Regions from separate parts of the Priestia sp. FW507-14D1A genome, predicted to be linked through region 1. Evidence: a T-box and tRNA genes for the amino acid it is inferred to sense, from the RefSeq annotation. Region 1 holds a T-box; the other holds one or more tRNA genes.

What was found. A T-box is a leader RNA that pairs with one kind of tRNA and senses whether it is charged. The one in region 1 lies ahead of thrS (threonine--tRNA ligase), so its partner is inferred to be a tRNA-Thr.
Region 2: it encodes a tRNA-Thr, which carries the amino acid that the T-box ahead of thrS (threonine--tRNA ligase) is inferred to sense. The anticodon was not compared.

Annotation. Positions count from the first base shown of each region.
Region 1 is NZ_JBYSWQ010000003.1:22,222-37,911, forward strand. Features, by position in the region: gene AC3WJG_RS13670 (DUF6421 family protein) at 1-768, shown strand, start outside; gene AC3WJG_RS13675 (valine--pyruvate transaminase) at 784-2,070, shown strand; gene AC3WJG_RS13680 (cell wall hydrolase) at 2,275-2,733, shown strand; gene AC3WJG_RS13685 (sulfatase family protein) at 3,240-4,982, shown strand; T-box leader at 5,385-5,610, shown strand; T-box leader at 5,648-5,876, shown strand; gene thrS (threonine--tRNA ligase) at 5,931-7,148, shown strand; gene AC3WJG_RS13695 (hypothetical protein) at 7,320-7,526, opposite strand; gene AC3WJG_RS13700 (amino acid permease) at 7,909-9,309, shown strand; gene AC3WJG_RS13705 (MFS transporter) at 9,373-10,581, opposite strand; gene AC3WJG_RS13710 (MarR family winged helix-turn-helix transcriptional regulator) at 10,838-11,299, shown strand; gene AC3WJG_RS13715 (MMPL family transporter) at 11,296-13,965, shown strand; gene AC3WJG_RS13720 (hypothetical protein) at 14,191-14,355, shown strand; partial or broken gene AC3WJG_RS13725 (ABC transporter ATP-binding protein) at 14,658-15,690, shown strand, end outside.
Region 2 is NZ_JBYSWQ010000001.1:607,335-623,024, reverse strand. Features, by position in the region: gene AC3WJG_RS03695 (catalase) at 1-444, opposite strand, end outside; gene AC3WJG_RS03690 (NAD(P)H-dependent flavin oxidoreductase) at 617-1,588, shown strand; gene AC3WJG_RS03685 (hypothetical protein) at 1,659-2,054, shown strand; gene AC3WJG_RS03680 (cation:dicarboxylate symporter family transporter) at 2,082-3,434, opposite strand; gene AC3WJG_RS03675 (sulfite exporter TauE/SafE family protein) at 3,669-4,433, opposite strand; gene AC3WJG_RS03670 (ATP-binding protein) at 4,705-5,979, shown strand; gene AC3WJG_RS03665 (hypothetical protein) at 6,117-6,314, shown strand; gene AC3WJG_RS03660 (TetR/AcrR family transcriptional regulator) at 6,322-7,224, opposite strand; gene AC3WJG_RS03655 (DHA2 family efflux MFS transporter permease subunit) at 7,489-9,012, shown strand; gene AC3WJG_RS03650 (Rieske 2Fe-2S domain-containing protein) at 9,047-10,099, opposite strand; tRNA gene AC3WJG_RS03645 (tRNA-Thr) at 10,310-10,382, shown strand; gene AC3WJG_RS03640 (ABC transporter ATP-binding protein) at 10,648-11,598, shown strand; gene AC3WJG_RS03635 (ABC transporter permease/substrate-binding protein) at 11,598-13,121, shown strand; gene AC3WJG_RS03630 (YwaF family protein) at 13,381-14,127, shown strand; gene AC3WJG_RS03625 (NAD(P)H-dependent oxidoreductase) at 14,268-14,786, shown strand; gene AC3WJG_RS03620 (hypothetical protein) at 14,813-15,178, opposite strand; gene AC3WJG_RS03615 (LCP family protein) at 15,393-15,690, opposite strand, start outside.

The DNA.
Region 1 (15,690 bases):
GGTACTCAAGGATTTATGGAAGGGAAGTGTATTGTGTTTTTCCCTGAGAATGTAAAAACAAAAGAAAAGGTAACAAGTCAAAACTTCGCGATATTTTTCTTTAATAAATTTCACAGCATATACAATGAGGATACATTAAAAAGAGCGTCTTCTATCTTTCCTGATTTCAACTTTAAATCTCATACTATGAATAGAGAAGACACTTATCAGGCAAGGGTAATCTGGGGATATTTGCATGATTATTACCATCACTGCGGAAATAAACCTTTTGACCAACATATACAGGCGAAAATGAATTTTTTTGCAGGCATACTAGAAGAAGTTAAAGTAGATTGCCAGACGGTGCTGACTCTTCATAAAAAAAAATATCCTTTTTGGGAAGAGATAACGGAATTTGTTCTCTTTGAACGACTTTTAAGATACCCTAGTCAGCATAATGCACCTCGAAACTTTGATTCTGGAACAGGTTTTTTTCTTTTTAGCTGGCTAGTTGCAAACGGGCGTTCAATATCCCGAAAAGGAGACCATGCTTACTTAGATTTACACATATGCTTAAAAGAACTGGATCTTTTAGTAAAAGAAATTGAAGAACTTGAAACGATTCAAAGTGACCTTGACTATAAAGAAGAAGCTGAACATTATGTTCGAAAATACTTATTACCTAGTGAGAACGATGATAAATTTATTATCCCGGACAATTACTTTATTAATCAGCAAAATAAAAAGATTGAAGTTCCATACTTACTATTCAATGACCATAATCTTTAAGGAGAAGGTGCACTAGTGACTGCTTTGCATTTAAGTAAAATAGGAAACAAAATGACTAATAAAGTAGGCGTTCGCGCTATTATGCATGACATCCAAGAAGTGCTCAATTCCAATCTCAATCAATATATGAATTTAAGCGCTGGCAACCCCGCCATCCTCCCTCAAGTTTATGAAATGTGGGAAGAAGCTTTAAGAGATATTGTGAACGACAAACAATTAAAAAATTTGATTAGCCAATATGGTTCTAGTTACGGTACGCATGAATTAATTGATTGCATAAGAGAATACTTCTTTACGAATTATCGTATTAAACTGGACAGAGAACAAGTCTTGATCACGTCGGGAAGTCAAAATCTCTTTTTTTTAGCTTTAAATTCGTTTTGCGGTACAAGTAAAGAAGGAAGAGTAAAAAAAGCATTAATACCTATGCTGCCAGATTACGCTGGGTATAGTGGAGTCGCGCTCGAGGAAGGTGTAATAGAAGGAATTCCTCCTATCCTTTCAAAGCTTGATCGTCATACGTTTCGCTATGAATTTAACAAACAAGCATTTAAAGATAAAATAGCTCAGGACCCAGACATCGGAGCTGTTGTATTATCAAGACCTAATAACCCAAGCGGCAACATCCTTTCTGAAGAAGCCGTACAGCTTATATCCCAAGTTTGCAAGGACTATCACATTCCATTGCTAATTGATTCAGCTTACGCACCGCCTTTTCCTGCTATTAATTTTATTGAAATGGATCCAATCATACAGGATAATATCATTCACTGCATGAGTCTTTCTAAAGCCGGATTGCCTGGAGAGAGAATAGGAATTGCTATAGGAAAAAGTGAGTTCATAAAAGTAATGGAAGCATTTCAATCAAATATTTTGATTCACTCTTCTAGGTTAGGTCAGCGAATGGTGGCTAGCACCTTAAAGAGCGGGCAGTTAGCCGGAATTTCAGCTGACTATATAAGAACTCATTATAAACAAAAACATGACTATTTAAAAAATCTTTTAACTACACGTATGCCGGATAATATTCCTTGGTATTTGCACAAAGCGGAAGGTTCGTTATTTGGCTGGCTTTGGTTAGAAGGTTTGCCTTTCAGTGATAGCGATCTATACAATAGATTAAAAGCAGAAAACTTGATTGTAGTACCAGGCGGCTCATTCTTTCACGGCAGCCAATCTTCTTCTCACAACCGGGAGTGCATTCGTATAAGTCTTACTGCTACAGATGAGGAGTTAAAGAAAGGAATTGATATTCTTTCTTCAGTAGTTAAGGAAATATACAGTTCAAACTTTATATTTTAAACAGAAAAAATAGAATTTCTTTAAGATTTAGAAGTGCAACTCATACGTAATCATAAAGGATTCTTTATAAGCTAAAGATTGTTTAAAGAAGACAATAACATCCAATTTCTTTTGGAATTGGATAATTTTTTGCAATGAAAGACTCCTATATTTCTGCTAGCATATGAACCACGTCAAGAAATAGCAAGGAGGCTTTTTATTTTTATGATAAAGAAACTAGTAATCGCTATAGCGATGCTTATCCCAAGTTTTGGTGCAGGTTACTCAGCATTTGCTGCAGCGCCCGCTCATGAACAGCACGTTCAAGTAAATAAAAATGATAAAGAATTATTAGCTCGTCTCGTATCAGCCGAAGCCAAAGGAGAGCCTTATGCAGGCAAAGTAGCCGTGGCGACAGTTGTATTAAATAGAGTCGACAGCAGCAAATTCCCGGACACTGTAAAAGGCGTTATTTATCAAAAAGGTCAGTATAGTCCGGTCAGCAACGGTCAAATTAATAACCCTGCAGACAAAGATTCAAAAAAAGCTGTAGAAGAAGCAATTAACTTCCAAGGTCAAGGAAAAGGTTCATTATTCTTCTTTAATCCTGATAAAACGGGAGATCAATGGCTGCGCCAAAAACAAGAAACAATTAAAATAGGAAATCATGTATTTGCAAAATAATAAAAAAGCTAATGGCTAGCTGCGCGCTGCTATTAGCTTTTTTAGTTATGTACATAAAATAAACAGTAGAACAACCTTTAAAATTAGAATTTTATGGTAAAATATAAAAAGTTATTTGTAATTAAAAATATGAGGTGATAACGTGAAAGAGAATATGATGTTTGCTTGGATAGCTTCATGGTTAGCTCTTGCTGGTCAGCTCGTTTTTTTATGGGAGTAGCGCTTTTTACAGGGGATTGGCGCTACATGATGTGGAGTTTTATGATAAGTATAATTGTAGGTATACCTAGTATCATTGGCACCTATAAACGAAATCAGCAGCTAAAAGCTTACAAGAAATAAGGAATATCGTATTGAAACGAGTTATGAAAGACTTAGAGAAATCCTCCAAGTCTTTTTTTGTTTGGGTATAAAAAGATATGAACCGTACTCCGTTCTTCTAAAAAAAGTGCTTTTTACATAGTTTATCAATACAGAAAATTTGATAAACATGCGGAGGAGTAAACATGCAGAAACAGCCTAATTTTTTGTTGATTATCGTGGACGAGGAGCGGTTTCCACCCTTATATGAAAGTAAAGAACTAAAAAAGTGGCGAAAAAAACATTTAAAAGCACATGAATTTTTAAAACAGCATGGAATGGAATTTACCCGTCACTACGTCGGCTCTACAGCTTGTTCACCAAGTCGAGCTACATTGTTTACAGGGCAGTATCCTTCCTTGCATGGAGTTACGCAAACGCAAGGTATCGCAAAGAAGTCACAAGATCCTGATATGTTTTGGCTGCAGCCTAATACCGTCCCGACGATGGGAGATTATTTTAAGCAGGCTGGGTATCAAACCTTTTATAAAGGAAAATGGCACATTTCCGATGAGAACATCTTAATTCCAGGAACACATAATGTTTTTTCCAGCTACCAGATGCAAACAGGAATACCGGATCCGGAAAAAGAATGCCTCTATCAACGCGCTAATAAGCTTGAAAAGTTTGGTTTTTCAGGGTGGATTGGTCCAGAACCGGAAGGGAGAAACCCGCACAATTCTGGTTCATCTGCGGCCGTTGGAGTGAGCGGACGAGACGAAATATATGCAGAGGAAATCATAGAGCTTTTTCAACGATTAGAACATCAAGCGACTGAGCAGCCTTGGCTCATGGTAGCTTCGTTTGTGAACCCGCATGACATTGCGCTGTTTGGAGCGATTACCAAACACCTTCCTATGTTTCAGTTTTCTATTGATGAGACGATTCCGAACATCGATCCGCCGCCTACCATTAGAGAATCTTTACAAACAAAGCCTAGTGCTCAAAGCAGCTATAAATACATCTATCCAAAAGCGCTGCAGCCAACGCCAAATTCTAGCTTCTACCGGCGCTTGTATTATCAGCTGCAAAAAAATGTTGATACACAAATTTTAAAAATTCTTCGGACCATGGAACAATCTTCGTTCTATGAAAATACAATTATTATTTTTACGTCTGATCACGGTGATTTGCTCGGAGCTCACGGGGGACTACATCAAAAATGGTACAACATGTATGAAGAATCTATTCACGTTCCGCTTCTCATTCACAACAAATGTTTGTTTACCAATTATCAACGTACAGACCTGATGACTAGTCACGTTGACTTGATCCCGACAATGCTTAGTTTAGCTAATATCGATGCTTCCGCTGTTCAAAAGCAATTACAAAAAAGTCATACGGAAGTACATCCATTTGTTGGGCGAGACCTGTCAGGTATACTTCGAGGAGAATCGTCTCTTGAGCAAGAGCAAACACCGATTTTCTTCATGACGGATGATGACCCGACAAAAGGACTTCACCAAACAAATTTTTTAGGAGAAAGCTACCCGTCAGTTGTTCAGCCTAATCACATTCAAGCGGTCATTGTCGAGTTTTCGTCAGCGGCAGGAAAGGAAATTTGGAAATACGCTCGCTATCATGATAATCCGCAATTTTGGTCAGCAGCTGACGAAAAAGATGAATTCATTCACGGAGAGCAATATGAAGATTACCCTGTAAGTTTTACTACCCTTAAAACAACCCGTGTTCCTGATCAAATTGAAATGTACAATTTGACCAAGGATCCGTTAGAAACAGTAAATCTGGCTCACCCGTATTTTTCGACAAATGAAACAAGGAAAATTCAGCGGCAGCTTGATGTTATTCTTAAAGAACAAGTTAGGAAAAAACGGATTTTTCCGCAAAGTGGAAGCATGCATAATGAGCTTTTGTCTAAAGATAGATAAAAAATAGTTTCTATGGATTCAAGTTAAATATTTGTGTGAGCAGAAAAAGGTGTATTTAATATTTTAGTATATAAATTAAAAACTTGATGATACTTGTGTTAGGTTACTTGTTCTGGTTTGGGGTAGTATTGGTTTCACTTCATTAATTCTGCTTAGATAAAACAAATAAGGACTTATAGCATCTTTCTTTTTCGCCTTTATTGCTGTGAAAATAGAGGTAAAAATAAGAATGGAATGTAGTCGTTAATAGTATAATAAAAAACTTTTTCAGTCCGTGTATTCTTAAGTAACTTTTCAAAAATTCAAGCATAAAGTAATTCTATACCATTTGAAAAATAAAAATTACTTCTTGACTTTTGTTAAATTTATACACTATAATCGCTTTTAACAACTAATAAACAGTATTTGGCAATGAAAAGGACACGAATTAGATGCTGTTTTCTTCGCAGAGAATAGGGCCACTGGCTGAGAGCCCTTAAGAAATCATCTAATTTACCACCTTAGAGCTATTGCAGGGAACGTGCATAACTGAAACTGCAATCGGTAAAACCGTTATCTTTTTAAGCGTAAAATACGTATGGGTATTTTACGGAATTAGGGTGGTACCACGGCCGCATTCGTCCCTTCACTAGGGATGAGTGCGGTTTTTTTGTAGAAAAAAGAATATACAAGCAATGAAAAGGACATGAATCATTTTTGAATTTTCTTTACAGAGAGTAGGGTCACTGGCTGAGAACCCTTAGAAAACGAAATGAATTTACCACCTTGGAGCTGCGGCGGGGAATGTGTATACACTGAAACCGCACCCGGTAAAACCGTTATCTTTTTAAGCGTAAAATACGTATAAGTATTTTACGAAATTAGGGTGGTACCACGGCCGCATTCGTCCCTTTACTAGGGATGAATGCGGTTTTTTTTGTTGAATAAAAACATATTGGAGGAATGAACATGTCAAAACAAATGGAAGCAGAAAAGCGAAATCATCAAAAGTTAGGTCAAGAACTGGAGCTGTTTATGTCAATGGAAGAAGCTCCTGGTATGCCGTTTTTCTTAACTAACGGAATGATTGTTCGAAATGAGTTAGAAAATTACTGGAAACAAAAGCATTATAAAGCAGGCTATCAAGAAATAAAAACACCCATCATGATGAAACAGGAGCTCTGGGAACAATCAGGGCACTGGGAGCACTATCATGAGAATATATATTTTTCAAATGTTGACAAACAAAACTATGCGATTAAACCGATGAATTGTCCGGGAGCCATTTTATTGTTTAACAGCAAGCGAAGAAGCTACCGAGAACTTCCGATTCGATACGCAGAGCTTGGATTAGTTCATCGTCACGAGCTTTCTGGGTCTTTAAACGGCTTGCTAAGAGTCCGTTCATTCACACAGGACGACGCTCATTTATTCGTAAAGCTCAGTCAGATCCAAGCTGAAATTAGCCGCATTCTAGCGTTTATCCATGACTTTTACTCACATTTTGGCTTCGATTACAAAGTGGAGCTATCCACACGACCTGAAAAATTCATGGGAGATATTGAAACATGGAACCAAGCAGAAAAGGCGCTTCAATCTGTGTTAAGTGAAAAAGGCTTAGACTATCAGGTAAATGAAGGAGACGGAGCTTTTTATGGGCCGAAAATCGATTTTCATATTTTAGATTCCTTAGGTCGCAGCTGGCAGTGCGGAACAGTTCAGCTTGATTTCTTAATGCCGGAGAAGTTTGACTGTATGTATATTGGAGAAGACAATAAACCGCATCGTCCCGTAATGATTCACCGCGCTATATACGGTTCCGTTGAACGATTTATGGCCATCTTGATTGAACATTACGAAGGTCAATTTCCTCTTTGGCTGGCTCCTGTTCAATTTAAGCTTTTGCCTATTGCACCGCCGCACGTGGAATATGCATATAAAGTGAAACACGAGTTGGAGTTAAAAGGGTATCGTGTTGAAGTAGATGATCGCATTGAAAAAACAGGGCTGAAAATTCGAGAAGCAGAAATGCTAAAAGTTCCTTATATGGCTGTGATAGGAGATAAAGAAGTGGAAAATGAATCGCTTGCTATGCGAAAGCACGGGAAGAAAAATATAGGAACAGTAAGTGTGGAAGAGGCAGCTGTACACTTGAATAAAGAAAAGAATTCAAACAGAGTGTATTGAAGCTATTTACCTTACTAAATAGAAAAATCCGATTTTTTAAGTCGGATAGTGATTCCCTTCATTTTGTCTCACACCAAAATGAAGGGAATATTGAACTAGAAGGGTATAAGATAATATATATCAGCAGTATAACTTTTGCCTTAGACAAACGCCGGTATTTTATAAAAAAATTTATCTTATTCCATTCGAATCGTTTGTACGGGATGAAGCTGAATCCTCACCTGATGGTTTGTTCATGTTTTGCTGCTCTCGCTTCTTTTTAGAAGGAGAGTAAAAAAGAAATTTAAACATAAAGTATACTCCTAATGCTAGTAAAATACAGCCAATAAGTAAGTTAATCATCTTTCTCCGCCCTTCATACACTTCAGTTTTCATCATTATAACACCCGGTAAGATAAAACATTCATCGTTCTGTAAATAATCTCTATGTCAGGAATTTATATCTGAAGATAGTTAGTAAAAAAATATCTAAAAATATCTAAAAAAAATTTTTAGAATATTATTTTTATTCAAACTTATTATACGTACGCACAATGATAATCTCTTTATTTAGTTTATAAATCCAAAACAGAGCAATACTAAGAAATCGCTTACAAAAACTCTTGAAATATATATAATGATATTAGTATACTAATAGACAAGTTAGTAATTATTTCTATATAATTACTTCTGTATCTGAAGTGAAAACGCGCAGCCCAATGGGAAAAGAAGTTATTTTCAAGTTTTAATGGATGAGTGGCAACAGAGAGGAGAGAGTGCAATGGGAAAACTATTTAAAAAGAAGTCAATCGAGCAATTATTAGAACAAAGTCAAAACAAATCTCTAGTCAAAACATTAGGAGCATTCGATTTGACTCTTCTTGGTATTGGAGCCGTAATCGGAACGGGGGTTTTGGTATTAACAGGCTTAGTAGCTGCTAACGATGCTGGACCAGCCGTTATTTTTTCTTTTATATTGGCTTCTATTGTATGCGGTTTTGCAGCGCTGTGCTATGCAGAATTTGCTTCAACTATACCTGTATCTGGTAGCGTTTACACCTATACATATGCAACCATCGGCGAAGTGGTAGCACACTTAATGGGCTGGACGTTGCTTTCGGTCTACTTGTTAACAATGTCAGCAGTAGCAAACGGCTGGTCTTCTTATTTTAACAACTTTTTAGAAGGATTTGGTTTTTCACTGCCAAAAGAATTGATTACAATCCCTGCAAATGGAGGTCTAGTAAACCTTCCTGCTATTTGTATTACGCTTCTTATTACATGGCTGCTTTCAAGAGGAACAAAAGAAAGTAAAAAAGTGAACAACTTTATGGTGCTTGTTAAATTGTTTATTATCCTTCTTTTTATTATTGTAGGAGCTTTTTATGTAAAACCGTCTAATTGGACACCTTTTATGCCTTATGGAATTGAAGGTGTTGTGACAGGGGGTGCGGCCGTATTTTTTGCTTTCTTAGGTTTTGATGCCTTATCTACATCAGCAGAAGAAGTAAAGAATCCGCAGCGTAATTTGCCCATTGGAATTATTAGTTCACTCGTGATCTGCACGATTATTTATGTAGCAGTATGCCTTGTTATGACAGGGGTTGTTTCTTATAAGGAACTGAACGTTCCAGAAGCAATGGCCTATGTTCTTCATTCAGTAGGACAAAATGCAGTGGCAGGAATTATTGCTGCAGGAGCTGTCATTGGAATCATGGCTGTTATTTTCGCCTACATTTATGCAGCAACACGCATTTTATTCTCAATGAGCCGCGACGGCTTGCTGCCAAAAGCATTTGCTAAAACAAATGAGAAAACAGGAGTTCCGACTCTTTCCACTTGGCTAGTAGGGATTATCGGAGCGTTAATTTCAGGGTTTATTGATCTAAAAGAACTTGCGAATTTAGCAAATATCGGTGCTCTTTTAACTTTCGGCATGGTGGGCGTCAGCATTATCATCTTACGTAAAACGCATCCAACTTTAAAACGCGGATTTACAATGCCGTTTGTCCCGATTTTACCAATTTTATCTGTATTATCTTGTTTATTTTTAATGATTAATCTTCCTAAAACAACATGGCTGTATTTTAGCATATGGATTGTGCTTGGTATATTTGTGTATATAGGTTATTCTCGTAAACACAGTCGATTAACAAGTAAAGAAATGAAAAAAGCGAGCTAGCAAAAAAAGAGCCTTTCATCCAAGAAAGGCTCTTTTTTTGCTTTTTGTTCAGTTGTTAGACAGTCAGGACGATTGTTCACTATGTTTTTTGCGTGTTTCCACAATAAAAAGACAAGTGCTAATAACAAAAGCCGTTCCTATAAAAATGGCGCCAACCCAAGGAAGTGAAGTAAGTCCCATATGGTTAATAATTACGCCTCCGAAAAAGGCGCCAAAAGCATTTCCTAAGTTAGCAAATGAGTGATTCGAAGTAGAAGCTAAAGCAGGTGCTTCCTGTGCTAAGTTCATAATTTTCACTTGAATACCAGGCATTACAGCAAATGCTGCTGCTCCCCAGAAAAACAGCGTGATAATAGCTGCTGTTGGGCTTTTAACGGTAAACGTAAAAATAGTCAGCACAATACAAAGAAAAGCAAATATACCTACAACCGAAGGCATTAACTTCCAGTCTGCTAGCTTCCCTCCAACAACATTTCCGAGCGTAACGCCGCATCCATATAATACAAGTATCCACGTAACACTATGTTCACTTACTCCTGTAACGTCTTCAAGAAGCGGTGTAATGTACGTAAATACAGTAAATAAACTGCCGCATCCTATCGCGCTTAAAAGAAGCATCACAAGAAGTTTTGGTTGAGTAAAAGCAGCAAACTGCTGTTTTAGACCCGTTAATTTGTCTTGACCAAGCTTTGGGATAAACAGAATAATACCGATAAATGCAATAATCCCCATGATCGTAATAGCCCCAAACGAAGCTCTCCAGCCTAAGTGTTGGCCAATGAATGTTCCCACAGGAACGCCAATGATATTTGCAATGGTTAAACCTGCCATCATCGTTGCGACAGCACTTGCACGTTTATGAGGTTTTACGAGCCGTGAAGCAATAACAGCGCCTACTCCAAAGAAAGTACCGTGACATAATGCCGTAACTAAACGAGCTCCCATTAAAATTCCATAGCTGGGTGCAATAATAGCAATTGCATTTCCGAGAATAAATAAAAGCATAAGTAAACAAAGCAGAAGCTTTTGAGGAAGTCGATGAGTAAAAATGGTTAAAATTGGCGCGCCGATTGCTACTCCTAAAGCATAGCTTGTAATTAGCTGTCCAGCAGTCGAAATGCTAACATGAAGGTCTTCCGCAACGTTAGGCAGTATCCCCATAATAACAAATTCCGTCATTCCAATAGCAAAAGCTCCAAGAGTCAATGAGATGAGAGCAATTGGAAAGGAATCTTTCTTACTGACCTGCTTATTAGCATGCATTGTATTCATGTGTGATCACCCTTTCTGTGTATAAAATTTATATCTCCTTGAAAAGAAGTCAATTACTAATAATACTTAAGTGAGGGGGCTTTGACAACCAAAAAAGCTGATGTAAGCGGTATCTTTCGAGATTTCTATTTATCTTTATCATATATGAAGACAGTCAGACATAAATTTATTGACAGAATAAAGTTTAGTCCTATAAACTATTTTTAAAGTCGAATAGTTTATACCTATAAACTAAATGAGCAAAGGAGGGAAAGAAGTGACAAAAAGCAAGTTATATCAAGCTGTAGAACTTTTTGAAGAAGTGCTGTTTGTAGGAACAGAAGTAATTCATAGAGAGCTCAGCCATAACCTCTTTGAACATGTCTCTAGGCAGCAGTTTGATTTGTTAAATAGTTTAATGATTAAAGGTCCATCTTCACCTGGCAGTCTTGCTGTCTTGCAAGGTGTTCATAAAAGTGCTATTTCGAATCGAATCAAAAAGCTGCTCGAAAAAGGGCTTGTGGAGTGGGACACTAATGAACTAGAGAGCGATAAACGTTCTAAGCTTATTAAGATTACGGCTGAAGGAGAAAAAGTAATAAATGACGGAAATGCCGCGTGTTTTAGTATCATTGAAAATTTGTTTGATGATGTAGAAGAAGAAAAAATAGATACATTTATCGAAATTCTTACAATGGCAAAAGAAAAGTTAACTACAAAAGGGGAAAGCAAAGAATGAAATTTATCGTAAAATTTAAGTGGGTGATTGCTGCCTTTATTTTAGCTTTAACAGTTATATTGATGCTAACGTCACCAAATTTAACAAAGCTCGCAAGTGAAAAAGGACAGTCTCAGCTTCCCGACGATGCCGTTTCATCCAGAGCCAGCCAAATTCTAAAAAATGCTGGAGAAGACAGTAATACCATCAGCATGGTTATCAAGTTAGATAACGCATTAGATAAAGATAGTGAGAAACAAATACAGAAAATCATTGATAAGACAGAGAAAATTAAAGGTGTAAAAGATGTCACAACGCCTTTAACAGATGATCAAGATGTTCGTAATCAATTAATGTCTAAAGACAAAAAAACCGTTTTAGTTCCGGTTACTGTCAGTGGATCGGATGAAAAAGTTGAAAAAATAGCAAATCAGATTTATGATAGCGTGCCAAAAGACACTACGGCATATGTAACGGGTGCATCTCTTATTAATCAGGATTTTGCACATAGTTCAGAAGAAGGGTTAAAGAAAACTGAGTTTATTACTATCTTTTTGATTTTAGGTTTGCTTTTACTCGTTTTCCGTTCAGTCGTGACGCCGTTTATTCCTATTTTAATTGTGGGAATCACATACTTAATCAGTCAATCGTTACTAGGGATTTTAGTTAAAAATGTCGATTTTCCAATCTCAACGTTCACGCAAACGTTCTTAGTAGCTATTTTGTTTGGAATTGGTACGGATTACTGCATCCTTTTACTTAATCGTTTCCGTGAAGAATTGGCAAACGGACATGATAAAGTAGAGGCCACGATCACGGCTTATCGTACAGCAGGAAGAACGTTATTTATCAGTGGAATTGCTGTATTTATTGGGTTTGCAGCCATTGGATTTGCCAAGTTTGCCATTTTCCAGTCGGCTGTCGGAGTAGCAGTGGGGGTAGGTGTACTGCTAGTCATTTTATTTACTCTGCTTCCACTTTTTATGGTTACGCTTGGAGAAAAATTATTTTGGCCGTCTAAAAAAGTGGCTTCTCATAGCGATAATAAGCTGTGGGGCTTTTTAGGGAAAAAGGCAGTGGCGCGACCGTTCGTGTTTTTAGTCATTACAGCGATTATTACCGTGCCTTTTATTGTAACGTACGACTCAAAAGTATCGTTTGATTCTACTGCTGAAATAAGCAGTGATTATAAATCTATAAAAGGACTAAACGCTATCAGTGATGCACTCGGAGAAGGAAAAGCGTTTCCTGTCAATGTTATTATTAAAGGAGATAAAGAGTTAACAAAGGCAGATGTTATTCCTTATTTAGGAAATATAAGCAAAGCAATTGAAAAAGTGGATCACGTAGATTCTGTTATGACTATCACACAGCCTACCGGAGAAAAGATTGATGATTTATACGTTAATTCACAGCTAGGCTCCGTATCAGACGGAATCAAAGATGCTGTTAAAGGAATCGGAGATGTAGAAAAAGGATTAAGTGATGTTGAAAAAGGGCTAAATCAAATAGCTGACCAAACGGGTTCTGCTTCTAAAGAGAAATCTGGAGGGTCACTTGCACCTGCTGCAGACGGATTAGCTCAAATTAATCAACAGCTGCAGCTTGTCAGCACTCAGCTCTCTACAACAGGAACTGTGCAGCAAGCGGTTCCGCAGCTTGTTGCAATCAGTAAACAGCTTACTACCATTCAAACCGGTCTCCAACAAGCAAATGAGAATCTTTCAGCTCAGCAAGGTCAAGTTGGAACGTTATCAGACAGTATCAATCAGTTAGCAAAAGGAGTTAAAAGTGCGAATGACGGACTGACGAAGATCTCAGATGGCTTAACAAAAGCAACAGATATGCTTGATAACATGAGTGACAGCTCAACAGTTAGAGATACTAGTATTTACCTTCCAGCAGAAGTGATGAAAGATAAAGGGTTTAAACAATCCATCGATAACTATTCTTTTGCAGATGGAAAAGGAGTTAAGCTCAGTGTAGTGCTCGATCAAAATCCATATTCTGAAGAAGCCATTTCAACCGTAAAAAATATTGAAAAAGCGGTGGCAAGCGAAGTCGTTGATACGCCGTTTGAGCATACAGAAATTGTGTACGGAGGGGTATCGAGCTCAAATGCGGATTTAAAAGATTTATCTACAACCGATCTTTCACGCACAATGGTTATTATGATGATTGGGCTGTTTATTGTGCTGACCATTTTATTCCGTTCAATGATCATGCCTGTATACATGATTGCTTCACTGCTGCTTACCTATTATACAGCAATGGGAATCTCAGAGCTTCTATTCGTGGACATAATGGGTAATGATGGAATCAGCTGGGCCGTGCCATTTTTTAGTTTTGTTATTTTAGTTGCCCTTGGAATTGACTATTCTATTTTCTTGTTAGACCGTTTTAACGAAGAAGTAAAAAGCGGTGTCGCAGAAGGAATGGTTACGTCTATGAGTAAGATGGGATCGGTTATTATTACTGCTGCTATTATCTTAGCTGGAACGTTTGGGGCTATGATCCCATCGGGTGTATTAACACTTGTTCATGTAGCAACGGTTGTTATTATTGGTCTTTTACTTTATGGTCTTGTTATTCTTCCGCTTCTTATGCCAGCGATTGTCGTAACGCTTGGAGAAGGAAACTGGTGGCCGTTTCTTCGAAAAAAAGAAAAGTACAAAGTAGAAGAATAACTTGTATACGCTAGGTCGAAAATTAGATATGTCTTAGGAAGAGTACTATTGACACAGTATATAGGATAAAACTGAAGGATAGAAAGAGCGTCATCGGGCTGCTCTTTCTATCTTTTTTTGTGCTACAAAAAAACAATGTTCAGGAGTGGCCATAAACACGCCCAGTCGAATAAAAGACCTCTCATCAGGGAAACCTATAGTCAAAAACATGAGGGAGGTTTTTTTATGAAATTTGTAAATTTCTTAGCTAATCAGCGAGACAAACGACGGGAACAAATGCGCGAAGCAGAAACATGTCCAGATTGCTTAGGGAAACGATTCCACCATATTGGACTTTATTTTGTGCATGTTTATGAGTGTCCAAGCTGTCAAGGCAAAGAAGATATGTAATAAAATCTTCAGAAATAAGGCAAAGGCAGTCTCTATGCAGATTATGATGTGAAACCTTCTTAATTTTAGAGAAGGTTTTTATTTTTTTGAAGGTGAACAGTTGCTTGTATGTTTTGTGTTAGCAACCTTTACATATTTATTTTCTGTCTAACTAGATTCGATTAGTATAGTCATTAAGTTACTTTAATGTCTCAAGTTAACAATTTAAATAAAAAGGAGGAAAGAATTAAGGATTAAGGAAAAAGAGACGCGTAACTTGCAATCATGTATCTCAAACTTTAAATATAAGGAGCTGAGGTGAGATGACAATGTTACATTTAGATAAAGTATATAAAATATATGATAAAAAAAATATCGCCGTAAATGATTTTAACCTTCAGATTGGAGAGAAAGAGTTTGTTGTATTTGTTGGACCTTCAGGCTGTGGTAAATCTACTACGCTGCGAATGATTGCAGGTCTAGAAACGATTTCAAAAGGTGATTTTTACATTGATGGAGATCATATGAACGAAGTAGCTCCAAAAGATCGTGACATTGCTATGCTCTTTACCCTCATATGACTGTTCGAGAAAATATGGCATTTGGTTTGAAATTAAAAAAAATAAAGAAAGACGAAATTGATAGACGGGTAAATGAAGCAGCCAAAACATTAGGTCTAGAAACATATTTAGATAGAAAGCCAAAAGCTTTATCCGGAGGGCAGCGTCAGCGAGTTGCTTTAGGTCGTGCTATTGTTCGGGAAGCAAAAGTTTTCTTAATGGATGAACCATTATCTAATTTGGATGCGAAGCTGCGAGTACAGATGCGTGCTGAGATTATTAAACTGCATCAAAGGCTGCAAACAACAACAATATATGTGACCCATGATCAAGTGGAAGCTATGACAATGGCTACTCGCCTAGTGGTTATGAAAGACGGGATTATTCAACAAATCGGAACTCCTCAAGATATTTACAAACATCCTAGGAATGTATTTGTAGGCAGTTTTATTGGATCACCCGCAATGAATTTTTTTCGGGGATATCTCCAAGGCACTTATTTTATAATGGGAGAAACTAAAATACAGCTTCCTGATTTTCTACTACACGCTTTACATTCTCAAGGTCATAATGAGAAAGAAGTCATAATGGGTGCGCGTCCTGAACACATTATATATCATAAAGAGGATAGTAAGAGAGAGTTGAACGATGAGTTTTGCTTCACTACGACACTAGATATGATAGAGGTACTAGGTGCTGAAACAATTTTATATGCTAGTTTAGAAAAGCAAACGTTTGTGGCTCGAGTGCCTCTTTTATGTGAGTTTGAAGCAAGGGACAAAGGCGTTTTTTCGTT
Region 2 (15,690 bases), on a different contig from region 1:
TCCAACTAAGTCATAGTTTCCTTCTTCTGTATAAAATTTTGTTGCAAAACCACGGGCGTCGCGCACCGTTTCAGCTGAACCTTTAGAACCTGCTACAGTAGAAAAACGGACAAATACAGGTGTTTTTACAGACGGATTCTGTAAAAATTTAGCTTTTGTATATTCACTGAGCGAGTCATACAGTTCAAATTCTCCGTGAGCAGCAAAGCCTCGTGCATGAACGATGCGTTCAGGAATGCGCTCGTGGTCAAAATGCGTCATTTTTTCACGGAAATGAAAGTCTTCCATAAGGGTTGGACCGCGTTCACCTGCTGTCAAAGAAAATTCATCTTCGGAAAGCTTTAACCCTTGATTGGTTGTGAGCGCTTGGTTTCGATCATCTGTTTTAAACTGCTCGAGCTGTTCTTGCTTGCTTTTTTCATTTACAGGGTGCTTTTTTGTCATACATGTCTTCCTCCTTGATCTTCAGTTAATAATCATTACAAAATGTGTACCCTATCAAAAGTTGAAGCAAACAGAAATGTTGGAATTTTTTCGTAGGAAATCCGTTATTTTCTTGTTATGATTATGAATAAGTATTCATAAATACAAAAATAAAAGGAGAGGGGATACATAGATGAAAACACGGGTAACAGATTTATTAGGGATTCAATATCCAATTGTACAAGGAGGTCTTGCGTATTTAGCGTACGCAGAACTTGCGGCTGCTGTCTCAAATGCAGGCGGGCTTGGACAAATTACGGCTATGACGCTCCGAACACCTGAGAAACTTCGAGCTGAAATTAAAAAAGTACGTTCTTTAACTTCGCGTCCTTTTGGCGTTAATTTTGCTGTTGGAGGTCAAACAGAAGGTTCTTATAAAGAACTTCTCGACGTAGCAGTAGGAGAAAGTGTGCCGGTTGTTTCCATAACAGGAGCAAATCCCGCACCTATTTTTGAGAGAATAAAAGGAACGGGAATTAAAACGCTCGTACTGGTAGCCAACGTGCGTCAAGCTCAAAAAGCTGAGAAGCTGGGAGCAGATGCTGTCATGGCAGTGGGGCAAGAAGCAGGAGGACATATCGGACGTGAGGATCTAGGCACAATGGTATTAATTCCTCGAGTAGCTGCGGCTGTGTCAATTCCGGTCCTAGCAAGCGGAGGGATTGGAAACGGACAAGGATTATTGGCAGCGCTATCATTAGGCGCTGAAGGGATAGAAATGGGAACACGTTTTATTGCGACAAAAGAATGTGTAGATGCCCATGATGCGTATAAACAAGCCATTATAGAAGCGAAAGAAACCGATACTGTGGTTATTAAACGTTCGTTCGGAGCACCTGGACGCGTATTGAAGTCCCACTACACTCTTGACATTATTAAGCGTGAGGAGCAAGGAGAGAGGTACGAAGAGTTAAAAGACGTCATTAGCGGAGGGGCAAACTGCAGGTATATTTATGAAAATAAAATTGATGAAGGCTATGGATGGGCAGGCCAAGTCGTTGGACTGATTGATAGTATCCCAACGGTGCAAGAGCTTTTTGACAGTATGAGAGAAGAAGTAGAAGCCGGTTCTGAACGACTGCTGAGTATCGTAGAAAAGAAGTAGAGATACAAGCCGTCATACTGCAGCAATTATTCGCATATTTATAATCTATATCTCTAAATGAGGTGAGAGAATGAAAAGGATGCGAGCATTTGCTATTATGACGTTTTTAGTAGTAGGTTCAGGGTATGCAGTTTTCACTAAAAAAGAAGAAGTTTTCAAGACTCAGCAAGCACAAGTGTACGAAGAAGCAAAGCCTGTTATTAAACAAATGGACAAACTGGATATTTGGCATAAAATCAGCAGCGGTTTAACTGAAGCGGGCTATGAATCAAGGGGCGTGAATTCTTCCCTTTATTCAAAAGACAGAGTAGAGCTGGATGTGTATATGGAGCCTTCCGTTTCAGCTGATGCCAAAACGCAAGAAACGATTAAACAAATGGTATATAAAATACTCGAAGAAAATAAGTTTCAGCAAAAGGCCTTTCATGTAACAATTAAATTCCTGCCCGAAAAACAAGCAAAATAGACTTGTCTCGGCCAGGAAATTTTTTTGTTAAATTGCTTTTTCATTGGCGGCTGGAATACTCTCTGGGAGAGAAATTTCAGCATTTTTGGGCTGATACGCAATTTTTCCGTCCAGCACATCATTTGCTTTTTGTAGATCTAATAAATTTTCCCATTGTGCGATAATAAAAGCAGCTACTGCATAACCAATAATATTAACTGTGGTCCGGTAATTACCCATAAAGCGATCAGGAGCGAGCATCAGAGCAACGGCTGCTACGGGAATGGATCCGGTTGCTGCTGCAGTAGCAGAGAGAGCAACAAAGGCTGAGCCTGGAATGCCAGCCATTCCTTTAGATGTAAGAAGAAGAACACCAAGCATTAAAAGCTGATCAGTGAGGCTCAAATCCACGCCCGTTGCTTGTGCTAAAAAGACGAGGGCAAGAGACAAGTAAATGGAAGCACCGTCTAGATTAAACGAATAGCCCGTAGGTACAACAAGGCCAACGACTGCTTTGTTGCATCCTGCTTGTTCGAATTTATCCATGAGCTGCGGCATAACGGCTTCAGTGGAACCCGTAGCAAATGCCAGCATAATTTCTTCTCGTATATATAGAATGACTTTCCACAAACTTAATTTTAAATAGATTCGTAAAATAACAGCTAAAACGAGAACAAATGCGAGACAAGCAATTGTCATAGCGATAAATAGCTTTCCGAATGCAGCAAGTGTTCCAAGACCGTACTGACTAACTGCAAATGCCATGGCACTAAACGTGGCAAGAGCCGTTAATTTCATAATGTATCCCATAATTTTAAACAACACATCATTTACTTTTTCCAATACATTTAAAAGGGTCTCTGCTGTTTTTCCACCTATATGGACAAGCGCGATGCCAAACAAACAAGAAATTAAAAGTACTTGAAGCATGGAGTTGCTTGAAAAAGCACCAACTGCACTGTCTGGAATCATATTAAGAAAAAAATCACCTTCACTCGGAAGTTCGGAGCCGTTAGTCTTCGCGTCTACTTCGCTTGTGCTTAAGCTTGAAGGATCAACATTCATACCGGTGCCGGGATTCATTACGTTTGCTACTAATAGACCGATCAATAGAGCGAATGTTGTGACAATTTCGAAGTAAAGAATGGTTTTTCCGCCGATACGCCCAACTGTTTTAATGTTTCCAACCTTGGCAATTCCAACAACGACTACTCCAAAAATAAGAGGAGCAATCAGCATTTTGATAAGCTTAATAAAACCGTCTCCAATCGGTTTCACAGCATTTCCAAAGCTTGGCCACAGATATCCTACAGCTATTCCAAGTACAATTGCCATCATAATTTGAAAGAAAAGACCTTTATAAAAAGGTTTTTGCTTACTTTTTGCCGCTGCTTGTGTCATGTGTTCTCCCTTCGTCGTACAATTTTTAAAATATCACAATAGATGTAATGTTTTTTTACATTTTAACGTAAGGTTGTTTGGAGTGTCATTGGTCTCTTTGACTAAAATTCAATAAAAATATTAGTTGAAGTGTATAAGAAGGGAAAGGAAGTGGTTTAAAACATTATTATTTTTAATGCAGATCTTTAAAAAAACTAATAAAAAGCACATGCAAAGGCATGTGCTTTTTATTAGTTAAATTAATTTAATTCCGCTAATTAGAATGATGGTTGCCATAATGGCTTGAAGCGGTCTTGAAGGCACTTTCGTTGATAAACGGCTTCCGATTAACACACCTGGAATAGATCCAGTTAATAGGTTAGCAGTCAACATGTAATCCACGCTTCCAAAGCTTGCATTTAAAATACCAGCCACCGTAACGAGAAGAAACGCGTGTGCAATATCAGTTCCAACCAGCTCAGATGTTTTGAGCTTAAATAAGTACAGCATCGCAATCGCAAATAATGAGCCCGAACCAATCGATGTTAGTCCGACAATGAATCCAAAGACTACGCCAATTCCGATTGTTAATCCTTTTTTCTGATTTAAGTCCATTTCCTGAAATCGATTTGGACGAATTAATTTATCGAAAAAGACGCGAAAGATAATTGAAATGGCAACCAGTGTCATGACGTATCCAAGAGCGTGCTTAATAATCGTTTCTTGATGCTCGTGAAAAGATGGAAATGCATGAAGTGTGACAATAGCCAGCACAGCGCTCGGAATACTTCCGAAGGCTAAATATTTTGCTAATTTAAAGTTAATGGTTCGCTGTTTGTAGTGCTGAGCGACTCCGAATAATTTTGTGATAGAATTGTAGACAAGATCTGTTCCTACGGCAATGGAAGGGTTAATGCCGAGAACAATCAGTAAAGGTGTTAATAAAGCGGCACCTCCAACCCCCGTTAAGCCTACAAGGGTTCCAACGAATAATCCCATTAAGGTAATTGATAGTTCCATATTTCGTCCTCCTACTCTCAAAACCAAGTACATTGATCTGATTATAGAGCATTGTAGCTCATATGTAAATAAAATTCTGAATATTTTTAGTGAAGTTGAAAAGGTTTTCTTAGCCTTCACTATTTTAGGGAACGGACGATAAAGTGATAGGAAGTTGTAAAAAAGTAAATAGAATACGTTTATTTATCTATGATTACGCTCTAATTTGTGTTACAAATGTAAATGCAATAAAAGAGTTTATTTTTATCTCATTTGAAAGACCGGTGAATGCATGAGTTTTGTCACGAAAGATTTGTTAATTAATTTTTTATTTATTTTATTGGCGCTGTTTTTAGTACAGATGTTTTATTTAATCAAGTATGCTAAAAAAATTCATTGGTGGAAAGATCGTTATATCGCGGTATTTCCGATTTTAGCTATTACCTTCTGCCTTTTGTTTCCGGTTAACGGAGCTTATGTCCCGGATGACTATCGAATGGATCTTCGAAGAATTCCTTATATTTTAGGAACGTTATATGGAGGCTGGCCGCTAGGAAGCTTGCTTTTTGTCTTTATTTTACTGCTGCGCTTGCTAATTGGCGGGTATGATGTAGGGTTTTTATCAACATTAATTGCTCTTCCGATTTTATCCATTCCTTTATTTTTCCTAACAAAATACTTTTTACATTTCTCATTAAAAAATAGAATTATCGTGAGCACCTGTCTTAGTATAATCGGTTCTTTATTAGCTATGCTTGTATCTATTTTTGTCTTGCACGTCACAAGCATTCCTATTAGCGTGTGGGTTCAATTCGCGATTTTAGATGTAGCAGGCATGTTTGTAATTACCATACTGTGGGAAGCGATACGGGCAAATTTACTAGTGCTGCAGCGCCTGATGAAAGCAGAGAAACTAGAAATTGTCAGTCATTTAGCTGCCAGCATCTCTCATGAAGTACGAAATCCTCTAACGGCAAGCAGAGGATTTATGCAAATGCTGCAAGAAGATGAAAAAGAACCTGCTAAAAAACGCTACATTTCCATTGCGATTAATGAACTAGACCGCGCAAAAGAAATCATTGATGATTACTTGCTGTTTGCCAATTCTGCACCAGAACGAAATGAAAAAATGAATATTTCAGAAGAGATTCATCACGTCACCCATATTATGACTCCTCTTGCTAATATGAATGGAGTCGCGATTGATTTTACATTTGATGAAGAAGTGAAGTGCTTCGTAATGGGAGAAAGAAGAAAGCTTCAGCAGTGTTTAATCAATTTATTTAAAAATAGTATTGAAGCGATGCAAGACGGAGGCACGTTAACTATTAAAGTAGGAAAAGAAGGCGGAGCTGTTATTGTGGATATTATTGATACGGGCTGCGGCATGACGCAAGAACAAATCAACCGGCTAGGTGAACCGTATTTTACAACAAAAGAAAAAGGTACGGGACTTGGAACGATGGTATCTTTCAGCATTATTCATTATATGAAGGGAAAAGTGAGTGTGTCTAGCGTAAAAGGAAAAGAAACGTGCTTTTCACTTGAGTTTCCACTTTGTGAATAAAAAGGTCGGGACAAAAGTTATTTAGTTGAAGGAAGATCCGAATGCGTTTGATTCTTGAGGGAGAATCAAACGCATTCGGATTTTTTCATTGGCAGGGTAAATGTAGGTTTCATCTATTTAGTCGCTTCTAGCGGTTGATGGGAGGGCAAGGCGAAGACTCTTGCAGGAAAAGCGGCACAGGTGAGAGCCCACAGGAGCGTACGCGACGAGGAGGCTTACCGGCCGCCCGCAGAAAGCGAAGTCTTGCACGGAAATTAACTGCGATTTCTCAAGCGATTCAGCTCATGTATCCCATTTATTCGACTTTAAATTGGAATGATTTAGTTACGTCTTAACCTCTTTTTAATGAAGTTCACTCACATACTGATCAATCATCGTCTGTAAATCCTCTAGCGTTGTCTTACTTTCGTCGACAGACAGCTGCTTTAACGATTGAAGGGCACTATCAACAACAAACTTGCGGGGATTTGATTGTTTAAACAGCTCTTCTTCAATAAAACTAATAAGCTCTGTGCATTTTTGACGTTCGAATTCATCCGTAAATTGTTTGTGAACCTGTTTTTTTAAATCGATAAGTGCTGCGGAAATGTCCTGTTCTATTTGATTTTTAGTATTGGGGCAAGATGGAAGCCATTCTTTAATCGTTTGCGGATCGAGCAAAATGTCTCTTGAATTTGCTACTTCGTCTACAAGAGGAAGCAGGCGCTTGACACTGTAGCTTATGATCTCATGTGGGTCAGTATTTGTGCCGTTAACCATAAAATTATAGTGAAAGTTGCGATGAAGCATGCCAAGAAACATAATTGCACAATCTAGCAGGTACGGTTTCTTTTCTTGTCCAAATAAATCAATGAACCGCTTGTAAAACCAGTTTACTTCAACAAACTGGGTTCTTTTTATGTATGCTTTTAAATCGGGATCATTGGAAACAAATACTTCTTCAAGTAATGTGAAAAATTTATGTTTATGATGGTTTTTCATCTGTGCATCAATCTGTTTAACAAATACATCTACATCGGTCAGGCTTTTACCAACCAGCAGCTGATTCCGCTCTTGTTCAATTGTTGTATGAAGCCAGGTAAAAACAGCGATTAATAATTCATTTTTTGAAGAAAAATAGTTGTAGAATGTTCCTTTCGAAATGCCGCTATAATCAATGATGTCTTGAATAGATGTAGCTTGAAATCCTTTTTCAACGAAGAGATGGTGTGCATTTTTTACAACTTGCTCTTTTCGGTTATTCATTATTATCACCTGAATGTAAAATTAGACTCATGGTCCAACTTTATGATACATGATTTAAAACGTTTACACAAATGTTCTTTTCAAAAAATGGACGATATCACGACAATATATTGATATAAAAGGATTATAGAACTGAAAAAGTCGATAAAATAAAGGACATGAACGCAAGATTTTTCGCTTGCATAAATTGAACTCACAGTATAATATACTCTATGTAGAACATATGTCTAAAAAAATGAACTTATAGTATAAGGAGGTACAATAATGAGTCAATCGATAAATCAAATGGAAAAGCCGCCTTATGGCATAATTGCTATTTTGTTAATTGGCGCTTTTATCTCATTGTTGAATGAAACGTTATTAAATGTGGCGCTTCCGTCTATTATGAAAGACTTAGATGTGACAACGTCAACTGTCCAGTGGCTTTCTACTGGTTATATGTTAGTGAATGGTATTATGATTCCAACTACCGCTTTTTTAATTCAGCGCTATTCTGTCAGAGGCTTATTTTTAACGGCGATGACTTTATTTACAGCAGGAACAATACTTGCCGGTGCTTCGCCCGTATTTTCGGTCTTGTTAACCGCTCGTATTATCCAAGCATCAGGCGCAGCCATTATGATGCCGCTTTTAATGAACGTATTGCTCACAAGTTTTCCGTTAGAAAAACGCGGAGCTGCGATGGGGATTTTCGGTTTAGTTATGATTTTTGCTCCGGCAATTGGCCCTACCTTATCAGGGTGGCTAATTGAACACTATGAATGGAGAATGCTGTTCCACCTTGTTACGCCAATCGCTGCAATTGTATTAATAGGGGCTTTCTTTCTATTAAAAGACAAAAAAGAAAAAGTGGAAATCAATTTGGATTTTTTATCTCTTTTGTTATCTACAATTGGATTTGGAGGACTTCTATACGGATTTAGCTCAGCAGGGGATAAAGGCTGGGATTCTGTGGAAGTGTACGGCACGATTATCGTAGGAGCTGTGGCTCTGATTTTATTTATTACGCGTCAGTTCAAGCTTAAAACACCTATGCTTGAATTCCGCATTTTTAAATATCCAATGTTTGCTTTATCATCAACGATTTCAATGGTGATCACAATGGCATTATTCTCAGCCATGCTGCTAATGCCAATTTATGTTCAAACGGTACGAGGCATTTCTCCGCTTCATTCAGGATTACTAATGCTTCCAGGTGCGCTGCTAATGGGCGTGATGTCACCGATAACCGGGAAATTATTTGATAAATTCGGAGCGCGTGCACTAGCTGTAACGGGTCTAACGATTACAGCCGTTACGACGTATTTCTTCAGTAACTTAGAGCTTGATACGACGTATACAACGCTTATTACGCTTTACACGCTTCGCATGTTCGGAATGTCTATGGTGATGATGCCGGTTATGACAAACGGATTAAATCAGCTGCCGCAGCGCTTTAATCCTCATGGTACTGCGATGAATAACACGCTTCAACAAGTATCGGGAGCTATTGGTTCGGCTCTTTTAGTAACGGTGATGTCAAACCGTACAGCTACGCATGCAAAAGAGCTCGCTCAAGATGCAATGAGCGGAGCGGGAGCAGCGAATGCAACCGCAGCCGGGGCAGCTCAAATGAAAGAACAGATTGGGATGCAGGCAATGGTACAAGGGATTAACGATGCGTTTGCCGTCTCAGTAGTACTAGTGGTGGTTGCCTTAATTCTTTCATTGTTTATGAAACGCGCAATGCCGGCAAGTGAAGATGAAGTGGTAAAGGAAAAAGCAGGACGCGAGCAGTTTGCTAAATGAAAAAGAAATCCCCGCTGAGACAGCGGGGATTTCTTTAGCTTGTATATCTAAAGCTTAAGCCCATTTTCTTTAATAATTTCCGGTAGCCGATGGACGTTTGATCAGCCATAATATGCGCTTCCATCTGCAGGTCTAAAGGCAAGTCCTCAGGTTTTTGGTTTTCAACCATTTCACGGTCTTCGTCAAAGACCCGAAGGTTAAAGTCATACACACCTTCAACGGGAGAATCTTTGTCAAAGTTTCGAGCGATTGGTGCGAATAAACGTGTTTCGCGGGCTGAAATAGGAGAGACTGCATTCATAATCCACAGCTCTGCGCCTTCTGGGAAGTATACTTTTAGCGTAGCTGTAAACGGCGGATAAACATCAAAGACGCGAAGCCATTTAAAATCAGGTGGATTTAAATGCTGCTGTTCTTTGGAATAATTGCTCACGGTGCTTGTATATTCTACATGAAGCCCATAATCTGTATCGCTTACTTTATATTTAGGCACAAAGGCGTTGTTTCGATCACCAAATGTGTCCGTGTGAACCCAGGCAAAATGAGCTACGTCTAAAAAGCCTTCCATTTGACGACCGGCCGAACCCATGATATCAAAGCTCGGACAAACAATCTGCTGAAAATCAGGATCCTCCCACGCATCGAAGTAAGGCAGGTTATCTTGTTCTCCTGTCAGGGAAGTCCACACTAATCCAAATCGTTCAATAACTGGATAGACGGCCATACACAAGCGGGGAGAAATGTTGGCATCAGGGTGAGCTGGAATCGACGTGCATGCGCCGTCCGTTGCATAGCGGAAGCCGTGGTAAGGACAGACAATTTCATCATCTTCCACCCAGCCCATGCTAAGCGGGGTGCCTCGGTGAACGCATAAATCACGAGCTGCTACTACTTTGCGTGTGGTACGGTATAGAACTAGATTTACATCTAGCAGTTTTACGGACGTTGGTTTCTCTGTTACATCACTGCAGCGTGCGACGGGGTACCAATACTTAGCGAGCGTCGTCCAATCTTCCAGGCTGAACGTGCAGTCTCTTGGGTAGGGAGTTGCCGTTTTTGATTTTGTCATGGTTGGTTGTTGTTCCATCTATTTTCTTCCCTTCTTTTGTAAGCTCTTTTACTAAGGGTAATATAAAAAAAGAAAATTCACACAATTTATGTAAGGAGTTCTAACATAAAATATGGAACTTTGTAGAAAGTGAGAATTTCAGAAGACGCAAATTAGAGAATATATCAATAAAAAAAATTAAAAAAGCGCTTCCTAAATGAATTTAAACGTGATATAATTTTCCAAGACGCTGGTGTAGCTCAGTAGGTAGAGCACTTGCATGGTAAGCAAGAGGTCGCAGGTTCGATCCCTGTCGCTAGCATACTAAAAAACCTTCTTTCTTGTTGAAAGAAGGTTTTTTTATTTGTGTCGGCTTTAAAATTATTCTCCAAATTATTCTTTCCTGCCTTGTGAAAACTTTAACAGTTTGATAGCCTTACTAGGAGGCTGTGAGAAAATATGTGTATCTTTCCCACTATGTCTTATGAATCATATTTAGAAATATTCTTAAAAGAATGTTTATTGCCTCTAAGTATTGGGTACACGAAACTAGGGCTTAAATTTCAACAGGGAGTGTGAACGATAATTTGATTACGTTTAAGAATGTGTCAAAGCAATATCCAGACGGTACGACCGCCGTGAAAAATATTAATCTAGAAATTAAAGAAGGAGAGTTTTTCGTTTTAATTGGTCCGAGTGGATGTGGGAAAACAACCACCTTAAAAATGATTAACCGTCTCCATGATATTACCGAAGGAGAACTATACATAAAAGATAAGCTCGTATCGGACCACAACATACATGAGCTGCGCTGGAACATTGGCTATGTCCTGCAGCAGATTGCTCTTTTTCCTCATATGACCATTGCTGAAAATATAGCCATTGTACCCGAGATGAAGCATTGGAAGAAAAACAAAATCAAAACGCGTATTGATGAACTGCTTACCTTGGTAGGACTAGACCCGAAGCAGTATCGAAACCGAAAGCCGTCTGAGCTCTCAGGTGGCCAGCAGCAACGTGTAGGTGTAGCACGTGCCCTCGCAGCTGATCCCCCCGTTATTTTAATGGACGAACCCTTTAGTGCCCTCGATCCGTTAAGCCGCGAACAGCTTCAGCAAGATGTTATTAGCTTAAAAGAAAAAATCAAAAAAACATTTGTGTTTGTTACGCACGATATGAGCGAAGCCATGACGCTTGGAGATCGTATCTGCCTAATGAAAGATGGGGAAATTGTTCAAGTTGGAACCCCTGAGGAATTCATTCAAAAGCCTAAAAATGAATTTGTAAAAACATTTATTGGGAATCAAGGAAATACTTTATTTGAGACATTGGATATGTTTGTCAAAGAAAGTGAACAGCCAGACGTAGAACCTACTGAAGAGCTAGCTTCAACCGCTACTGTTCAGCAGGCAATGGACGCCCTTTACGACCATGAAGCAATAGCCGTGAAAAAAGGGAGCAAACGTATTGGCGTTGTAACGCGCAAAACTCTATTAGCGTTTCTTTCTGATAAAACGAAAGAAGGAGGAACGCTGTAATGAATGCACTAAGCACATTATTAGATCAACGAGGAGATGCACTGTTTCAAGCTCTTCTTGAACACATTCAAATTTCAGTACTGGCTCTTGTTATCGCCGTATTAATTTCAGTGCCGCTCGGACTGTACTTAACGAGGCATGACCGCATTGCTGAACCGATCATTGGTGTAACAGCCGTACTGCAAACCATTCCTTCACTCGCTTTATTAGGATTACTGATTCCTCTTGTCGGAATTGGAACCTTTCCCGCGGTTATTGCACTGTTTTTATATTCGCTTCTTCCTATTGTACGAAATACATATACCGGAATTAAAGAAGTGGACCCATCTTTAATTGAAGCATCCAAAGCCATGGGGATGAACTCATGGAGACGATTAATTAAAGTAGAACTTCCTCTAGCGCTTCCTGTCATTATGGCCGGAATTCGCACAGCGATGGTACTCATTATTGGTACAGCAACAATCGTGGCTCTTATCGGAGCGGGCGGACTCGGAAGCTTAATTTTGCTTGGTATTGACCGAAGCGATAATAGTTTGATTTTATTAGGAGCCATTCCAGCAGCATTATTAGCGCTTATTTTTGATGGAATTCTGCGAACGATTGAACACTCAGCTAAAAAAGGGTCCAAAAAACGCTCGTTTATTATGATCCTCGTATTAATACTCATTCTTGTTTCTCCGTTTGCAGCGATGAGCGCAACAAAACCAGACCTTGTTATCGGAGGGAAAATTGGTGCAGAACAAGATATTTTAATTAATATGTACAAAGAATTAATTGAAGATCAAACCGATATGAAAGTAAATCTTCGTTCGTCGCTTGGGAAAACGGTATTTGTATTTGAGGCTCTGCGTAACAAGGAAATTGATTTGTACCCTGAATATACGGGTACAGCCATTGTGACGCATCTAAAGGAACAGCCGGACAGCAAAGATGAAACAGAGGTGTACAAGCAGGCAAAAGAAGGATTTCAAAAGAAATTCGGCCTTGTCTATTTAGATCCAATGAAGTTTAATAATACGTACACATTGACCGTGACAAAAGAATTTGCCAAAGAAAACAATCTAACGACTGTTTCAGATTTGGCAAATGCAACAGATAAAGTAAAAGCAGGATTTACGCTTGAGTTTAAAGATCGTGAAGACGGCTATGTAGGCATTCAAAAAGAATATGGTCTTACCTTCCCGAATATTAAAACGATGGAGCCGAAGCTTCGCTATCGCGCTGTAGAAAAAGGCGATATTAACATGCTTGATGCTTACGCAACGGACCCTGAAATCAAACAGTTTGGTTTAAAAGTCTTAAAAGACGATCAGCAGTTCTTCCCTCCGTATCAAGGAGCGCCTGTGCTTCGTGAAGATACGCTAAAAGAGCACCCTGAACTGAAAAAAATCTTAAATCAACTGGGCGGTAAAATCAGTGATGACGAAATGCGTGAAATGAACTATCAAGTAAATGCGAAAGGAAAAACGGCTGAAGAAGTTGCTCATCAATTCTTAGTGAAAAAAGGATTAATTAAAGAGTGAAAACGAAGAAAAAAGCTAGGACAACAGTATGTTAGTTGAAAGAAGATCCGAATGATGAATCGTTCGGATCTTTTTAGTTTAGTTGTTTGTAGCAGTTGATTCATATTCGATCATTTACACCATTGGTCCATCTTTAGATTGACGTGATTTCGTTATGTCTCAATCTCTTTTTAATGCGAGAGAAGCATTAATGAAAATGAGGTCTTATGAACAAGCTAAAGGTACCAAATTTGTTTTCTGATGGAAGGAAGGTGCTTTTATGAATTCATTTTTTAGGTGTCATCCTGTACAACATTCCTTTCAGCTTTTTTCAGTTGAACACCTTGTAACTTTAGCTATTATCGTGATCATAGGAGCATTTATTTTTTTGTGTCGAAAGCAGCTGCGAAAAAAGAGGTTTGTGTTTATTTTGCTTTCACTTATTCTAATTGCTTCAGAAACATCCTACCAGGCTTGGGAAATCGGATGTCATCGGTGGTCTGCTGAAACTTCCTTGCCTCTTCAGCTCAGTGATATAGTCGTGCTGCTGGCTGCTGTTATGCTGATAACCAAAAGCAGGTTTCTTTTTTATTTTGTGTACTTCGCCGGAATCAGCAGCTCTGTTCAAGCGATGATTACCCCAGACCTTGGCGGCTATGCGTATGCCCAGTTTTGCTATGTGCAGTTTTATGTATCGCATGGCGGTGTGGTACTTGCTTGCTGTATGCTAATTGCTGTCTGCAAATATGAGCCAACGTTTCGTTCTTTATGGGTAAGCGTAGTAGTTGTTAATCTGTACGGAGGTTTTATCTATGTCATGAATCGTTTACTCGGGGCGAATTATTTATACATGATGAAAAAGCCAGAGCACGCTTCCTTGCTGGATGTTCTTGGACCTCATCCTTGGTATTTAGTATGGATTGAAGGAATTATGATTCTTAGCTTTCTTGTCCTTTATCTGCCGTTTTGGGTACATAAAAAAATTAAAGGTGATAAAAGCAAAGTCAATTTTGTTGAAGCAAAATGATAATACTGGTAGTTTATAAGTGTAAACTAACTCGGATTTCCTGAAGTAAAAGGAAAGAATGACTGAATGAGCCGTGAGAGGCAAGCGTAAAAAATAGAAAAGAACAAAGCAAGCACAGACATCAGAAGGAGAGTATCAAAATGAAAACACTGGTTATTTTAGCGCATCCAAACTTAGCATCTTCTCGCATTAATAAAGCGTGGGCAGAGCGAGTAAAAAAAGAAGAGAATGTGTACGTTCATGATTTATACGCAAACTATCCCGATTTTAAAATTGATGTAGAAAAAGAGCAGGAGTTAGCTGTTCAATTCGATCGTATTGTTTTTCAATTTCCATTTTACTGGTACAGCTCACCAGCACTCTTAAAAGAGTGGCAAGATGTTGTCTTAACATACGGATGGGCTTATGGAAGCAAAGGTACTAAACTTCAGGGAAAAGAGTTTGTCGTAGCTACTTCGACAGGAGGACCTGCGGAAGCTTATCAAGAAGGGGGATACAACCGCTACCCAATGAATCATCTGCTTCTTCCGTTTCAAGCTACGGCAAATTTAACAGGTATGAAGTTCCAAACACCATTTCTATTTCAAGGAGCAGGCGGTGAGCTGAGCGAAAAAGTCATTCAAGATAGTGCTGAAAGCTACGCTCAATTACTAAGGTAATAAAAAAAGCCGCGTTAACGCGGCTTTTAATTTACATTTGTTCGTGAAAAAGAAGTAAGCAGCTTTTGAGGAGCGATATCTAATCCTTCAATTAGTAATCCTGTCATAGCCGTTAGACTCCCGACTTCAAATGATTCCCCCGCTCTCCAAAATGCGGATTCACCTTGTTTGATATAAATTTTCAGTCCGTTATCGCCAGCTACCCAGCCTTCCCCGTGAACGACTAGTAGAAGCTGTGGAATCGTAGCTTCTTGACGGGGGGTATAATCATTTTCTTGAAAAGATAAAAAGCTGATTTTGACATCTCCAGTATGAGAAAGCAATGGGTTTACTTTATAGGTAGAATGAAGAAAGGAACGCTCTTCTTCAGATTGAAAACCATATAATTTCATACGTTCATCTCCTTGAATCAAAAATATAAAAAAGAAGTCCTTCTCTTTTCATATACGCCTGTAACAGCAAAAATAGAACTTCAAAGAAATAGCTGTTTCCTGGAAAATGACTTCATTTTTTGTCGAAGCTGAAAATTTTTTGAAGGATAGGGAGGAAAAACAGAAGTTTTTTTGAATAGTATAAAAAAAGGTGTCCGCTAATGGACACCTTTTCCTAATTTAAAAATGACTGTAACGCTTGTTTGTTTTCTTCAAGGTCGATGCTTAAAACAGCACCAATACCGGATACTCGTTCATTTGAATAGGAACCTTCGACCGGTAAACGAAGAGATTTTAAATCTGGCTGATTCCCAACTAAGAAATCTTTTCCTATCACGATAAATGTTTTTGGCGGAATATTTGTATCCACATATGGATCAATGACGCCCCATAGCTTAGGAGCTTTCGCCAGCGTCTTTACTTGAAGAGCTTCATCCATTAATTTACCTATTACTTCTTGTTGACGCTTCACG